One region of the Leptolyngbya sp. FACHB-541 genome, then DNA from elsewhere that is predicted to be linked to it. Evidence: predicted binding sites of a transcription regulator. Region 1 holds the regulator's gene; the other holds the start of a gene.
What was found. The regulator HrcA, encoded in region 1, represses chaperone genes, less so after heat shock. The targets are predictions, from matches to a motif close to ANTTAGCACTCNNNANTNNNGAGTGCTAANT.
Positions count from the first base shown of each region.

Region 2: groL (chaperonin GroEL) is a predicted target of HrcA. The motif match lies at 4,791-4,821, and genes of this name have one in related genera.

Region 1 covers NZ_JACJPC010000042.1:93,644-101,680, forward strand. Annotated here, with positions in the region: gene H6G00_RS07285 (hypothetical protein) at 262-501, opposite strand; gene H6G00_RS07290 (hypothetical protein) at 753-1,124, shown strand; gene hrcA (heat-inducible transcriptional repressor HrcA) at 1,156-2,244, opposite strand; gene H6G00_RS07300 (rhodanese-like domain-containing protein) at 2,379-2,735, opposite strand; gene H6G00_RS07305 (pentapeptide repeat-containing protein) at 2,804-3,802, opposite strand; gene H6G00_RS07310 (glycosyl hydrolase family 57) at 4,967-6,466, opposite strand; gene H6G00_RS07315 (PfkB family carbohydrate kinase) at 6,485-7,462, opposite strand; gene H6G00_RS07320 (glycosyltransferase family 1 protein) at 7,800-8,037, shown strand, end outside.
Region 2 covers NZ_JACJPC010000136.1:6,117-14,153, reverse strand. Annotated here, with positions in the region: gene H6G00_RS30325 (adenylate/guanylate cyclase domain-containing protein) at 1-172, opposite strand, end outside; gene trxA (thioredoxin) at 172-492, opposite strand; gene fabG (3-oxoacyl-[acyl-carrier-protein] reductase) at 674-1,435, shown strand; gene H6G00_RS30310 (hypothetical protein) at 1,462-1,689, opposite strand; partial or broken gene H6G00_RS36895 (DUF4351 domain-containing protein) at 1,820-2,744, opposite strand; gene H6G00_RS30300 (DUF423 domain-containing protein) at 2,825-3,202, shown strand; gene H6G00_RS30295 (WD40 repeat domain-containing protein) at 3,349-4,734, shown strand; gene groL (chaperonin GroEL) at 4,863-6,539, shown strand; gene H6G00_RS30285 (MFS transporter) at 6,714-7,988, opposite strand.

The sequences.
Region 1 (8,037 bases):
TGGACTTGAACCTGCTTCCTACCTCCTTCCAGCAAGGATACATTTGAAAGTTCTTCCTGGAGGAAAGAGTAGAGTCATATTCGTTGAGATAGAAAATGGGGCAAGGCTAGACCTTGCCCCATTTTCTGTTTTGGCTTGAGTGATTAGTTTGGTAAGAGAATTCTCATTGCTAAGGAATTAACTCGGCAGGATCAAACCCTCGTAGCTCTAAATGTTTGTTCCAGTTCCAAGCGTGAAAAAACTCTTTTGCCTGCTGATAGCCTAAGCAGTAGAGAATGTCTTTCTTTTCATCACTAATATCAAATTCCCGCCGTCCACGTAAATTTGACCATCTATCGAAGCAGGAGGAGGCATTCGACTTAAGATGTCTGCCTTCTCTTCAGATGTCAGCCGCAGTCCCGGTTCTGCCAGAATGTGGTCGGTTTTCCAATGTGGTCGGATTTCCACGCCATCGACAATGCCTTCCTGAAAGATTAGATCAGTGATATTGACGGGATACAAAGGCTAACTCTGCATTAACGGAAACCACGAATCATCAGGTTGAAATGGGCTAGAACACTGTCACTAGAACATCGCCACTAAAACGCTATCAGTACCCTCTAGGGTAATGCTGCCATTTAGCTTGCTTGCTTAGGATAAAAACGTGAATTTGACAGGTAAAAAAAGTTGCAATTCCTATTCATAGAGGCAGCTTTTTATGACCTGTTCAATACACTTGCAACAACAAAACGTAGAACAGGAGAAGTAAAGCTATGGCAACTTTGGATGTCACTATTAAGACAGGTGGGGATGATCTACGCAGCGGCAGCCACGCAAACTTTTACGTCAAACTGCAAAATTCGCCGGTCAAAGAGTTTACGAGACTGGTTGGAGGATTGGGGGGAGGTTCGGAGACCATTACTCAAGTGGAGATTCCTGAATTGACAGACCCTAATCAGGTGGAGTTTTTCCAATTGCAGCATGTTTCTCAGGAGAAAGGCACAGAAACAGCAGACAACTGGGATTTGGAATCAATCCAGGTGATTCTACGGGCAGGACGGTTTCCTGCCGTTGTTGGCGAACATGGGGCGCATCGATTTGCGGGAGATAGCCGCTTGATTACTTTTGGCGGTACGGATACTTAATAGTGAGGCAGTTGTTTTTATTGTCTAGACTTTATTGTCCAGACTGGCTAAGAGCTTCCGAAAGGTAGTCGGCGGTAGCCTCGACGAGGGCGATCGCATTTTCGTACACCATTCGCGTTGGCCCTAGCATTCCCACACTGCCAACCTGGGTATTTCCCCGTTGATAGGTTGCAGAAACCAGGGTGCATGTGCGAATCGGCTCCAGCGGATTTTCAGAGCCGATTCTAACGGTGACTCGCTTGCCAGGGTTTTCAGGTTCAGTAGACTCGCAGATTAGCGACCAAAGCTGGTCTTGCTCTTCTTCTAGAAGTTGAATGATCGTTTGAACCTGCTGTAACTCTGAAAACTCTGGCTGACGGCGCAACACTTCAGCAACGCCGCTAATCAAAATTTGGGTAGAAACAGGCACCTGACTGCGGCTTGCTAATTCTTGGAGAGATACGCGCAACAGGTCTGCGTAGCGCTCAAATTCTCGTCCAAGGTCGCTCCAGTCGAGTGTGGAGATCTCACTGAGCGATCGCCCCCGGAGATGGCTATTGAGGAAATTGGAGAGAATTTGCAGTTCCCGGTCGAGCAGTTCGGCGTCGGGCTGCGTATCGCTGCTCGGTTTGGGCAAGTTGACCAATGTGGATTGAGTTTCGTAGGAATCTAGCACCACAATCAGCATCACCCGTCCGGGGTCAATTTGCACCAGTTGCAGGTGACGCAGTTGCACCGTGCTGGCTTGGGGCATGGTGATTAGCGCAATGTAGCCACTCAAAGTTGAGAGAATTTGAGCTGCACCGCGCATCAGTGCCTCAAAGCTGCAATTGTCCCAGTTCAACTGGTCTGAGAGCATTTGGTCAGCTCGACGAGCCAGCGCTTCTGAGGGCGTAATTAGCTGATCGACATAGATGCGATAGCCAGAGTCAGAGGGAACTCGCCCTGCTGAGGTGTGAGGCTGATAGAGCAAGCCTGCCTTTTCCAGGTAGCCCATCGCATTGCGAATCGTAGCGGGGCTCACCCTGGGATTAAATCCTTCCACCAGCGCTTCGGAGCCGACGGGCTTAGCAGTAGCGATGTAGTGACGCACCGTTGCCCAGAGAACTTGCTGCTGGCGATCGCTAAGCTTGAGTTGTATTGACATTTGAGCCAGAGCTAAAGTGCTGTTTACTGATCGTAATTTAGCTGACCTGTCGTTGCCTAGTTAGTAGGGGCTAATACCGAGCCGAGCAGCGCAGGGAGAACAGGGTTAAATCGGGTTAAACCGTAAGGTTAATAACGAGGAACAGCTGGATCAACAGCGGTTGAGTAGGCATCAATGCCACCCGTCAGGTTTTTGACATGGGTAAAGCCTTGATTGAGCAACCAGTGACACATCTGGGCAGAGCGCACCCCGTGGTGACACATGACGACGGTTTCTGCGTGAGGGTCAAATTGCGTCTGAACCTGCCCTGACCACTGAGCAAACTGGCTCAGCGGCAGGCTGTGAAACGAGTCTAAACTGGCGATCGCCAGTTCTTCAGGCTCTCTGACGTCAATCAGTTGCAGGCGATCGCCAGCAGCCAAGCGCTCAGCTAATTCCTCAACGCTGATGTGGGCGAGCGGTAGATTCGAAGCTTGAGCAGTCATCGGGTTAACTTAAAACAGTTCTAAGTTGTATATAGTTATGCATACAAACTTAGCACGTTGTCTTCCCTTCATCCCCCGTTCTTCGTGCCATACAAACTGCCATCGGGCATGCGAGTCCCAGTCAAGATTGCCCCTGTCATTTTGACCATGATGCGATCGCTAAATCCAATTCGAGCACCACTCAAGTCAGCGCCACTCAAGTCAGCGCCACTCAAATCAGCCCCAATCAAATTCGCCTCTCTCAGATCGGCGTTACTCAGATCAGCCTGAAGTAGATTCGCTCGAAACAGGTTTGCTTTCTGGAGATTCGCACCGTTTAAGTTGACATTGTGTAGAAATGCGTCGGTCAGGTTAGCCCCGCTCAGGTCGGAGTTGCTCAAATTTCTACCAGATAGGTCTTTTTCTCGCAGGTCTGACCCACTCAGGTTTGACCCACTCAGGTCAGGAGCCTGTGGTTTGGGCTGACGTGGAGCGGGCTGATAGGTGTGGTGAGCCGAAGACGAATGAGCTTGCGCCGAGCTAGGAGGCTGAGCTTGGGAGTGAGTTGGGGATGACTGAGACTGACGATAGGTTGACTGATTAGTTCGGGATGGACTGTGACGAGACTGCTGCGACTCAGAAACGGGCTGCTGGTCGCGAGGCTGCTGGTAAGCATCTTGTCTATAAGTAGAAGCAGTCTGGTTGTTAGAAGCAGTCTGGTTATTGGATTGGGAACTGGTTGGGGGCGGCTGATAGTAAGGTCGGGGCGGTGGCTGGTAGTAATAGCGAGGATGGATAGGTTCGCGTCGAGCTTGCGTCTGGGTGGTTTGAGATGAATTGGACGAGCTGGACGATTTGGATTGGCTGGATTGGGTACTGTGGTGCGATCGCAACCGATCGCGCGCCTGGTTAATTTCCTTCAGCTTTTCCTGTGCCTTTTGCAGCAAACGTGGGTTGTCTTGCGGAATGCGATCGGGATGCCAGATAAAAACCAAATCCTTGTAAGCCTGGTTCACTTCTTCCAGTGAGGCTCCAGGCTCCAGGTCTAGCACTCGATAGCAACGCTCCAAGTCGTTCTTTCTTAACAAGATATCACCACCTTTCGCAAGCCATTGGACTTACATTAATCCGAAGTAGCCAAACATGAGTTAAATAGAATACTTCCTTTAGAAGTCGGACAGGATTATGCCCCTTGCAAGCAATTTTGGCTCTGATTGCCAGTTGAGCAACAGCCCTGTCTTACTGTTGCAAGCAATGTCTTGATTTTAGTATGGCTGGCTTATCGATCGCCTTTTCCACTCTTCCCTATTACAGCAACTTTCGTCAAAACGAGCCTCATTCTATGGAAATTGAGCATAGCTGCGTAAGCCTACTTCCATAGTCGTGCATTATCCTAAACCTCTGGTTCTAAATTCGTAGGTTGGGTGAAGCAAAGCGGAACCCAACAGTCCCTTGACTGCGACTGGTCTGACTGCGACTAGTCCTCACGCCCCCACCTCACCTGCATCTAAAACTAAACTGACTCTCTCTACAAAATCATGTGCCTCCAGGCTCCATCAAAGCTGACCTTGGTGAATAGGAGGTCAGCCTAGCTAGCCATGAAGCCAGCCTAGCTAGCTACGAAGCCAGCCTACTTAACTACGAAGCCAGCTTAGCCAGCCACTAAGCCAGCTTCACTTACTGGGAAGCCAGCCTAGTCAGCCACTAAGCTAGCTTAGTCGGCTACGAAGCCAGCCCAGTTAGCCATAAAGCCAGCTTCACTTACCGTGAAGTTAGCCTAGCCAACCGTGAAGTTAGCCTAGCCAACCGTGAAGTTCGCTTAGACGACCACGAAGCTGGCTCACCTGACGTGTTGAATCAAGTTCACAGCAGTTAGAGATCAAGCGTCTAACGAATCTAATTCGTAGCCGCAGGAATCAACCTGCCTTGCAGACTACTGAAGACCCAGAACTTATACGGAATCCGTTTCGTAAAGAAGCACTATTGGGTGTACGGGCGAAGCATTCGGTCATAATCCTTGCCACTGAAGCATGATTCTTTTGCCGAACGCTTCGCCCCTACCGCTACCGCTACTTTACAGATGGTATTTGGTCTTACAGCCATTTTCGGATGGGTAAGCCCTAGCGTAGGGGCAGTTCGCGAACTGCCCCTACGCTAGGGCTTGTGGTCTATCCAAGTGGTGCTGTAACGAACCGAAGCAGGTTGGTTCTGTTTCAACAGCGGCAGTTCCAACCGCCAAAGCTTGGTGCGATTCAAAAGTCGGCTTGCAAAATAGCTTCTCCGCGCCGATACAGTTCTCGCGCATACTCCGTCCAGGTGCCCTGACCCCAATAGCGAAAGCAACTAGTCTGCAACAGCAGATTGTGCAGCAGCGCGTTACGGTAGCGGGGTTGCCGGGTGAGCGACGGATCGTCTGCCAGCAGCGGATCAATCGTCTGGTGAAATAGGGCACTGAGTTGATTCATTGGCGTGAGGACGTTTTCGTAGCCTTTCACCCAGCTCAGGTCGTTTGTCCAGGAGCTACCGTCCATATGAAAGTTGGGGTTATCTTGCTTGAGGCGGGCGATCGCCCCACTCACTGCCTCTGGACTAACCGCGTCTCCAATCTGCTGCCAGATCTGGTGCTGACCCACTGCCTGACAGGCAGGATAGTCTGCTGGTTGAACCCCTGCCGCCTCAATTAGCTCCAGATATTCAGTCCCGTTTAACCCCACTACGCCCGTTTTGCCGCCGCCTGACTGCCTCATGCCATACCAAGCATTCTTAAACCCAGAGGGAAACTCGTTCATCATTACGCCGCCATTCTCGCCATCGCCAATCTGCGACACCAGTGGTGGAATCGTCACCCCGCCCAACTGCTGCCGAGACAGCGTTTTTGCCTCATAGTATGGCTGCATCTGCGCCACCAGCTTGGTGTCCGAACCCTGAGTCTTAATCAGAGCCGTGATACTGACTGTCTCGCCATGAGCATTGCGGGCAACCAGACGGTGAGGCAAGTGTTTGTTAGACAGCGGTTGCCCCTCCAGCGTTTCTACGGCGTGTTCCTGCACCAGCAGCCAGCAGTAGCCACATTCCTTTAACGCTTTGACAAACTCATACAGGGTGTCGGGATGGTTGGGTAGGTGCATCTCTGGCGGTGAGAAGCCCTTCACACGAGCCAGCGCATCCCAACCAAAAATTGCGGCAAAGTGATGCTGCCACGCCTGGATGTGCAGCTTCAGGTCAGGAATCGGGGTAGAAGGCGCAACGGCATGGCTCCACATGGTTCCCAGCCATTCCACGTAGGGCTGGTAGGTCGGGTCACAGGCGACACGCTTCAGGTTCTCTAAAATGTCGCCCCTGCCCATTTGCCGCAGTCCCCACAGCAAATTGCCGGAGTAGTCGAGCATGACGCGAGGGTTGCAGCCCTGAGACACCAGTTCGGGAATAAAGTCGGCGATGCGGGAATAGCACCAGGAAAACGGACCAGCGTTGTGGTTGTCGCCTTCGTGGGTGTGTTCAAACATATATTGCAGATGCCCGATCAGCTCACCATTTGCACCAGCGGGAACGGTGGGCTGATGCATGTGCAGGGCGATCGCAAACGCCGCTGAGACATCCTCTAGCCGAATATTGGTACGGGGCAGGAAAACAGGCTGATTTTGCTGGGCCACCTCCTGCACCTGTGACTCCCAGCCGCAGATGTTGGGCAAGCCCTCAATCAGCTCTGGAAAATCGGCTGAGACGGATGGAGCAGTCTGGATAGAAGCCATAAGGATAAACCTGTTGAGTTATTGCTGATTTAGATAGAGAAAAGCTTCCACCTCGGCAGCCGTGGGTTGAGCGGCGATCGCCCCCGCCCGCACTGTGGTCAATGCCCCTACCGCACTAGCATAGGTGACAGTTCGCTTTGCCTCATCAGGGTCACTGAGCGACTGAACTCCGTTTTGACAAACCTGATGCAAGAAACCCGCTACAAAGCTGTCTCCGGCTCCGGTGGTGTCTTCTGCCTCGATTGAGAAAGCGGGCAATTTCCCCTCGTTTTCACTCAGGCAATAGGCGCTGCCTTGGCTACCTGCCGTCACTAACACGCCTTCCACATCATCTAGTCTGTGAGCGATGATGCCTGGATCTTGCGTATCAAACAGCCATTCGGCTTCCTCGTCAGAGAGTTTGAGGAAGTCAACCCGCTTGATCAGGTCTTGAATGGTTGATCGGGCGGCTTCTGGGTCTTGCCAAAACATTGGTCGCCAGTTTACATCGACTATGATCTTGACGTAATGCTGCTCTGCCAACTCTAACGCCTGCTCGATCGCCTGCCGCGTTTCAGGATAGGCAAGCTCTAGTGTCCCTAACACCAAAAAATCGGCAGCATCAAATAAGGAAACGGGCAAGGAATTTGCCTGGAGGCGAGTATCTGCAAACTCAGCCGTGTCGCGATCGCCAAACCCAGCAAAGATGCGATCGTTGGTGTCAGTCCGAACTACATAGATCTCACGAGTTGGGGCGGTCGGGTGGCGCTGAATGCCAGTTCCGTCTACGCCAATCTCTTTGAGCAAATCGACCAGCGTTTGCCCTGGCTCATCTTCACCTACACAGCCAATAAATCCAGCACTGGTGCCTAGTTTTACCAGTGAGCAAGCAACATTTGCAGGTGCGCCGCCGGGGTAGGGAGTCCAGGAGGTAACTTGTTCGAGCGGTCGTCCAGGTTGATCAGACAATAAGTCAAATAGAATTTCGCCGAGACAGAGGACACGGGGGTTAGTCACAGCTATCAATCTCTCTTAAACCTCATCCCAGCCTATCAGACCGATTCTCGTCGCGCTTTAGGTGAATCACATTTACGGAAAGTTTTTCGGTTTTGGGTTTTGGTTTTGTCAGAGGAATTTAGCTAATTGCCTGCTATACAAAAGTACTAAGCAATGTTAAGGTAATCTCCGAAGCAGAGACGTACTTCCTTTCAAAGTGTGTTTTTAACTCAGATTCAGACTTTGAATTTGCGGCTCTCATCAGCTTCTAAGCTGGGTTTCAAACTTTAGTTTCTAAGTGGTGAAAGCTAGGTACTTAGCCGCTTGAGGGCGATCGTAGAATTCAACAAAACGAATCATGTTTTCTCCAAACAAGCAATGCATCGCCCTGATCTCGGTTCATGGCGACCCCGCAATTGATATTGGCCGGGAAGAGGCTGGAGGGCAGAACGTTTACGTTCGTCAGGTTGGCGAAGCTCTATCGCGATTGGGGTGGCAGGTTGATATGTTTACCCGTCGGGTTAGCCCCGATCAGCCTGCAATTGTTGAACACACTCCCAACTGCCGCACGATTCGCCTGACTGCTGGAGCGGCTG
Region 2 (8,037 bases), on a different contig from region 1:
TTCCATAACGCACCGTCAGCCTTGAAAAGCCCGACATGTCCAACACCAAAACAGCATGAGTTTGGGAAAACGCCCTATGAATAGCAGCATCAATCTCTGCTGCTTTTTCGGGATGCTCATTGCGAGTTTGCAGCAGGCGATCTAACTCAGCCCTGGTATTGAGAGAAGCCATTACTCGACCAAAGTTTTTAATCGTTGAATCAGGCGATCGGCGGGCATCACACCCTCAATTCGCTCAACGGGTTCCCCCTGCTTAAACAGCACCAGCGTCGGCAGGGCATGAATTTGATACTGGGTCGCCAAAGCAGGATAGTTGTCGGTGTTGATTTTTACGACCTTGAGCTGTTGTCCCATTTGAGCGTTTACTTGCTCTAAAATTTTTGCCATCATCTGGCAGGGACCACACCAGGGCGCATAGAAATCTACCAACAGCGGCACGTCTGAACCGGAGAGCATTTCCTCAAAGCTACCGAACTGCTTCTTGGTCGCCATATTGCTATAGGGTTGATAAACAGAATTTGGTTTTGATGGCTCGATCCTAGTGCAAATTTTGGGGAGTCGGTAAGGATACCCCAAATGCCTTAATATGGTCTAGCAATTTTAATCGGTCATAGCTCGACAATCGCTTGGCGATTCTCTATGGCTCAGCATTCTGCGACAAGAGGTACAGGTTATGGCAGCATCCCTAGATTCCCAACGGCTCAAAGATCAGGTGGCAATTGTTACGGGTGCCTCGCGAGGCATTGGGCGGGCGATCGCCCTGGCATTGGCGGCAGAAGGAGCTAATGTAGCAGTGAATTATGCGAACTCAAGCAAAGCTGCCGATGAGGTCGTTGCAGAAATTACGGGAATGGGAGGAGGGGCGATCGCTCTGCAAGCCGATGTCTCCCAAGCCGACCAGGTTGATACTCTGGTCAATGCCGTCATGGAAAAATGGGGGCGAATCGACGTATTGGTGAACAATGCCGGAATCACTCGCGACACGCTGCTGCTGCGAATGAAGCCCGAAGACTGGCAAGCTGTGATCAACCTCAACCTGACCGGCGTTTTTCTCTGCACCAGAGCAGTCAGCAAAATTATGCTGAAGCAAAAGTCAGGTCGGATTGTGCAGATTTCTTCTGTATCAGGTTTGATGGGCAACCCGGGACAGGCAAACTACGCAGCCGCTAAAGCAGGGGTGATTGGCTTTTCCAAAACCGTTGCAAAGGAGCTATCCAGCCGAGGCATTACGGTCAACGTGGTTGCTCCCGGCTTCATTGAAACCGACATGACCCAGGATGTTAAAGCTGAGGAAATTCTCAAATATATTCCCCTTGGTCGCTATGGCAAGCCAGAGGAAGTTGCCGGATTGGTCCGTTTCCTAGCTGCTGATCCTGCCGCTGCCTATATCACCGGGCAAACCATGAACGTGGATGGTGGCATGGTGATGGACTAATGGTGAAAAATGTGCCCAAAATCTATTCAGTGAACAGCGTCGCAGATACCCGTTTCACCAAGCACAGAACCACTATGGCAAGCCTGTTCAGTCCCAACTCCGTCGAGTGGCTCCCATCCTGCACAGGAGGTCGCTTCAGCAAACGTTCCTGCTGGGTCATGTTTCCAGTTGCGAACTTTGCGAACGTCTTTATAGAGATAAAACAGTCCTAACACGGGAAATAGCCCGATAACGGTAAGCCAGAGGATGTGCATAACTTTGAAACGCTAAAGTTGTGTGGATATCGGGAAAATCGCTAAAGGTGAAGCATTCACTCTTGATTATTCTAGCGATCGCCCAATTAACAGAACCCATTCTGTCTGCACTGGTGAATCCTGCACAGGCTCAGGAGCGGCGATTCAACCAATCCATCAAGTCAGCTTTAGTGGAGAAATCTAAAAGGGCTTCTGCCAGATCTTCTAGTTGGGCGATCGAAAGCTGACGCAAACATTCCTGCAATGCAGCATCCACAGCCCCAAACTTACGGGACAGTAGACGGCTAATTACAGCTATCTCCCCTTCTTGCCGTCCTTGCTCCAGTCCTCGCTCTATTCCTTCTTGCATCCAGCTGGTAACGATTTCCATAACTTCCTCCCGCTGCTGTCTTGGGTTAATCCTATCAAGCTCGTTCTGAAACTGCTGCTGTTCTGAAGGGTTCAGACGTAGATAAACATCAATGAAGCCAGAGATTAGCTGCATTCGGGCTGGATCTAAGCGCAGGGTTGCCAGCAAAGCAGACATTCGAGCTTAACTTTGGGGCGTTCTGCTTGAGGGATTCTCATTTTTGCCATGAGCGCACTAGCAACAGGATTAGGCTGGCGAACGAAGTCGCGCCAGTCAAGCGATTAAGTTGAATGACTTCGTAGTTGAACTGCAACACCAGTTTGTTGGGGAATGTGACTTCAAAGCGATCGCCCTCTGCCCGGTACGGTTCGTCAAACGAAAAGACGACAATTGGGTAAATGGGCAAGCGATATTTCTGATAGAGCCTCGCAAAATAGTTGAACATTCGCTGCCCGAAGTTTGATTCAGCGTAAGACTGATGCTCAGTGTGAATTAGAAAACAGGAGTCTTCTCCTCTAAAGTTGGCTTGGACGAGCAGGTCAGCTTCGTGGCGATCGCCCTCCGTCACATCAGTGAACACTTCTGTATTTAAGAAAGTCAGAGAATTTGGCTCCAAGTAAGCGCTGACCTCCGGCAGAAACAGGTCAATGAATTCCACAAAGAAAGTAGAGAGCAATTCTTTGAATAAGCGATCATGATCAATCATGGTGGGGCGATCGCTCCAAACCGATTCATTCCTAAATCCGATTCACCATCCTATGCAGTTTTTGGAGCTATTGGGCAATCATGAGTCAAATTTTCTTGGCGATCGCTTCCATTCTTGGCGGCACTTCAGTTGCGGCTGGTGCTTTTGCCTCCCATGCACTGAAAGAGAAACTGAGCGATCGCGCCCTAGAAATCTTTGAGACTGGGGCACGTTACCAGATGTATCATGCGCTGGCGTTGCTATTGGTGACGCTGTTGCTGCTGCGGGCTGAGACAAATCAATCTCTTTTAACCGCATCGGGGATCGCTTTCATTGCCGGAGTCGCAATTTTTTCGGGCAGTCTTTACGCCTTGAGCCTTTCTGGAATCAAGTGGTTGGGAGCAATTACGCCCTTAGGAGGCGTTGCCTTTTTAATCGGTTGGGGATGTTTGGCGATCGCCTCCTGGGGATTGAAGTAAGCAATACCGCCCGTCATGCCAGTTGTGGTTCTGCCATATTTAGGAGAGCGATCGCACAACTTCTCGCCATCATTGGATGAGGGACTGCACTTAGGATGCATCTCTATTCAAATGTTATGGCTACTATTTGCTACGGCTACTGATTTATGCGTTTTGCGATCGCCTCTTTTACCTTTTTCGCCCTGTTTGCTGCAATTCCTGCTTCAGCGCTAACCCTTCAGCCACATAGTTCATCTCAACCCGGCCCGACGACTACCATAGTCCAGGCAGATCAATTAGATACCTGGGAGAACGCTCAACTGAGCTATGAGATTGACCTAGAAAGCCAGGTCTATCCAGGTACAGTTTGTCCGGTTTATCCCAGCAGAATGGCCGTTAGTCCTGATAGTCAAACGCTTGCGGTCAGCAGCATTAGTCGGGAGCGTTCCTGTAGCAATGACCCCAGTAGCACCCTGACGCTGTGGAATCTGCAAACGGGAGAAAAGACAGCCACGCTGGTTCAAGGTACTGCCGATGAATGGGTTTCTCCTAATGGTGACATTCAAGAACCAGGTTCGCTGGTCAATATTCATTTAATGGGAGATGTGGTTCACGCGATCACCTTTACACCCGATGGCGAAACTGTTGCGGCAGGTATGTCCGATCGCACTGTAAAGCTATGGAATGCCAGAACGGGTGAGGCAATTCGCACGTTGAGCGGACATCAGTATGCGGTTCATGCGATCGCCATTAGCCCCGACGGTCAAACCCTTGCCAGCGGCAGTTCTGACCTGACTGTGAAATTGTGGAACCTTAACACTGGTGAAGTGCGCCGCACCCTCAGCTTGGGAATGCAACCCGGACAAGACAAAATTCAAACGGTTGCTTTTAGCCCAGATGGACAAAGCCTCGTCAGCGTTCTCCATGACAGTAACGCTCTGCAACTGTGGAATATAGATGGACAACCGATTCGCCAGTTGTCTCAAAGCAGAACCGACACGGATAACGGTCGTCGCATCCCATTTGCTTTTCACCCTAGCGGAATTCGGCTTGCCTCTGGGTTGACGCAAATCATTGCTACTGTTGACCCTGATAACACCATCAAACTGTGGAATACCCGAACTGGTGCACGAGTCGTAACTCTCACCGGACACATAGGTGGTATCCGCTCGTTAACCTTTAGCCCGGATGGAAGAACTCTAGCAAGCTGGAGCGAAGACGGCACAGTAAAACTTTGGAGTATGCGATCGCTACAACTGGAACGCACAATGCCGATCAATCAAGGACTAACTACCGCACCGCCGCCGTTTGGCGATCGCCTCCTCTTTAGCCCTGACGGTCAAACCCTTGCCGCTGATGCCCTGGTTGCATCGACTGAGAATACTCCTTCCTACGACCTCTCGCCTTACAGCGTCAGACTGTTCAACATCACAACTGGAGAGAGCCAGCAGGCTTTCCCAGATCTCTATTCAGGTGTTCCCTTTCACTTCACCGCTGATGGAGAGCGATTTATTGCGGTCGCTGGCTCAACAATTCAAGTTTGGCAGCGATAGATAACGAGCCTCCCTTGGCAAGTCGTGAATTCCGCCATTGTTTGAGAGAAACTGATCGTTAGCAATCTCCATCAGAGAGTGCTAAATTCTGGAAGGAGAACTCAGATAGAGAAACTGAGAGACAGGCAATGGCAAAATTTGTTGTATTTGATGAAGAATCTCGGCAAGCGCTAGAACGAGGCGTAAATGCCCTTGCTGACGCGGTGCGAATCACGCTCGGACCTAAAGGTCGAAACGTGGTGCTAGAGAAGAAGTATGGCGCACCCCAGATTGTCAACGACGGCATCACGATCGCCAAGGAAATCGAATTAGAAGATCCGCTAGAAAACACAGGCGCTCAACTGATTCGGGAAGTTGCCTCTAAAACCAAGGATTTGGCGGGAGACGGTACAACCACCGCTACCGTTTTGGCTCAGGCAATGATTCGGGAAGGCTTGAAAAACGTTGCAGCAGGAACGAACCCGGTTAGCTTACGACGCGGCATCGAGAAAACGATCGCCCAGATTGTCAGAGAAATTGAGGCAATTGCCAAGCCGATTGAGGGAAATGCGATCGCCCAGGTTGCTGCCGTATCCGCAGGCAGTGATGAAGAAGTCGGCGCGATGATTTCCGAAGCAATGGATAAGGTCGGCAGAGATGGCGTAATTACCGTCGAAGAATCTAAATCTTTAGCAACCGAACTGGAAACAGTTGAGGGAATGCAGATCGACCGGGGTTACATCTCACCCTACTTTGTAACTGATAGTGAGCGGATGATCTGTGAGCTTGAAAACGCTCGAATTCTGCTTACCGACAAAAAAATCAGCACTATTCAAGACCTAGTGCCTGTCTTAGAAAAAATTGCCCGTTCTGGTCAACCGCTATTGATCATTGCAGAAGACGTAGACGGTGAAGCCTTAGCAACATTGGTTGTTAACCGCTTGCGTGGAGTACTAAACGCTGTCGCGATCAAAGCACCTGGTTTTGGCGAACGTCGCAAAGCGATGCTGCAAGACATCGCCGTCCTCACCGGTGGACAAATGATTTCTGAGGAAATCGGGTTGAGCCTGGACACTGCCAGCCTTGAAATGTTGGGAACTGCCCGCAAGCTGACGATCACCAAAGACAGCACCACGATCGTTGCTGAAGCTGCTAATAAAGCTGATCTGGACAAGCGCATCGCTCAAATTCGTCAGGAACTAGCTCGCACTGAATCTGACTACGACAAAGAAAAGCTGCAAGAGCGGTTGGCAAAACTGTCTGGTGGCGTTGCTGTGATCAAAGTTGGAGCTGCCACAGAAACTGAACTTAAAGATCGCAAACTGCGAATCGAAGATGCGCTCAACGCAACCAAAGCAGCCGTTGAAGAAGGAATCGTTCCGGGTGGTGGCACAACCTTGATTCACCTGGCTCAGAAAGTGCAGCAGGACTTCAGGAACAGCTTGAACGTTGAAGAAAGGATCGGGGCAGACATCGTAATCAAAGCCCTGGAAGCCCCATTGCGTCAAATTGCAGACAATGCTGGAGCTGAAGGTTCCGTAATTGTCGAGAAGGTCCGTGATTTGGATTTCAACGTTGGCTACAATGCTCTGACGGGCGAATTTGAAGACCTAGTTGCAGCCGGAATCATCGACCCCGCAAAGGTGGTACGTTCTGCTCTGCAAGATGCGGGTTCCGTTGCTGGCATGGTCATCACCACTGAAGCGCTCGTCGTCGAAAAACCAGAACCTAAATCTGCGGCTCCTGCCGATGGTGGCATGGGTGGTATGGGCGGCATGGGCGGCATGGGCGGCATGGGTGGTATGGGCGGCATGGGTATGATGTAATGTTGCGCTCCCCCAAATAAGCCTACATATTTTGAAGCGTGTCCCGCTTAAGTGGGACACGCTTCAAAATATGTAGGCTCATGTAGAAACGGCGTTATACCGTTTTTACAAAAACGAGCTACAGATAGAAGGGCACCCCGCTTCTATCTGTAGCTTTAATTTTTAGAAGTGGCATTACATACAAACGCAATAGCGGAAGATAATCGAGATGACGATCGCAAATCCAACTCCTACGAAGAAGACACTGTTAATCCCTCCTATTGCAAAGGCGAGTCCCATCAGTACGGGTCCTAGTGTTTGACCAACGCCAAAAAAAGTGCCGTTAACTGACATTACAGTCGCCAAATATTGCCTCGGCGATAGCTCTGCTAGGAGGGACTGAATACTGGGGAAGCTAAGTCCTAACCCCACTCCAAAAAGCGTAGTTGGAATCAGCAACAGCAAAAGATTGGGCATAAATGGAACCAGCAGCAGCGCCAGTCCATAAAACCCAAATGAAATCCTGATCAGGGTTTGAGGTGAAAAGCGTCTTGCTAAATTACCGACTTGAGAAGACGTAAGGGCGATCGCTACCGAAACGCTAGAGAGCATCAGCCCAATCGTAAAAGTAGGGGTTTGAAATGATTCCTCGATCAGTTGCGGCAAGTAGGTAACATAAGCCCCATAGAGCAGCACAAAATTGGCAGCGCTAGCTAGAAACAACCCAAGAATTTGGCGATTTCTCAGCACGATCAGGGCATTTTGCAGGTATTCCCGCAAATTTAGCCGAGTTTTTGGCTCAGGATTGTGCAGCGCAAATAAAACCAGCAGTCCCACTGGAATCGCCAAAATCGGCAGCGCAAACGGATAGTACCAGCCCATACTGGCTAGTGCACCGCCAATGATCGGGTAGCTAGCTGTTCCTATGCTGGTGACGCTGGAGCTATAGCCCAGTGCCATAGTGCGTCTATCTCCCGAATATAAATCACCAATTAATGTAATGCTGAGCGACAGTAACGACGCTGCCCCAATACCTTGAAGCAAGCGAAGAAACAGCAGCAGATTAAAGTCACGGGCAAAAGCACAGGCTGTCCCCGCAATGCCAAACAGCAGCAGAGACGGAACTAGAATCTTTCGTCTACCAAACTGATCAGCTAGAAAGCCTAAAACTGGACCTAAAACTACTGTAGGAAAGGTAAAGACGGTGACTAGCAACCCAATGTTTTGGGGTGGCACCTCCAGCGCTTCAGCCAGCTGAGGAAACGTTGGCGTGACACTAGAGACTCCCAGAATAGCAATCAGGGCGATCGCAAAAATGATTAAAAGATTTTGATCGCCGAGCAGCCCTTTTGGAGTTTGAGGAGTGTTGTCTGGAGGAGTATTGCCCGGAGCATTGTTTGCGGTAGGCTGCAAAATTGAACTCCCTTTTAGGTAAGTCGGACAAGGAGTCAGGCGATTGCCATGACTCACTCATCTTAGAGTAATGACCTTAGAGAGGAGCGACCTTGGAAAAGCGATC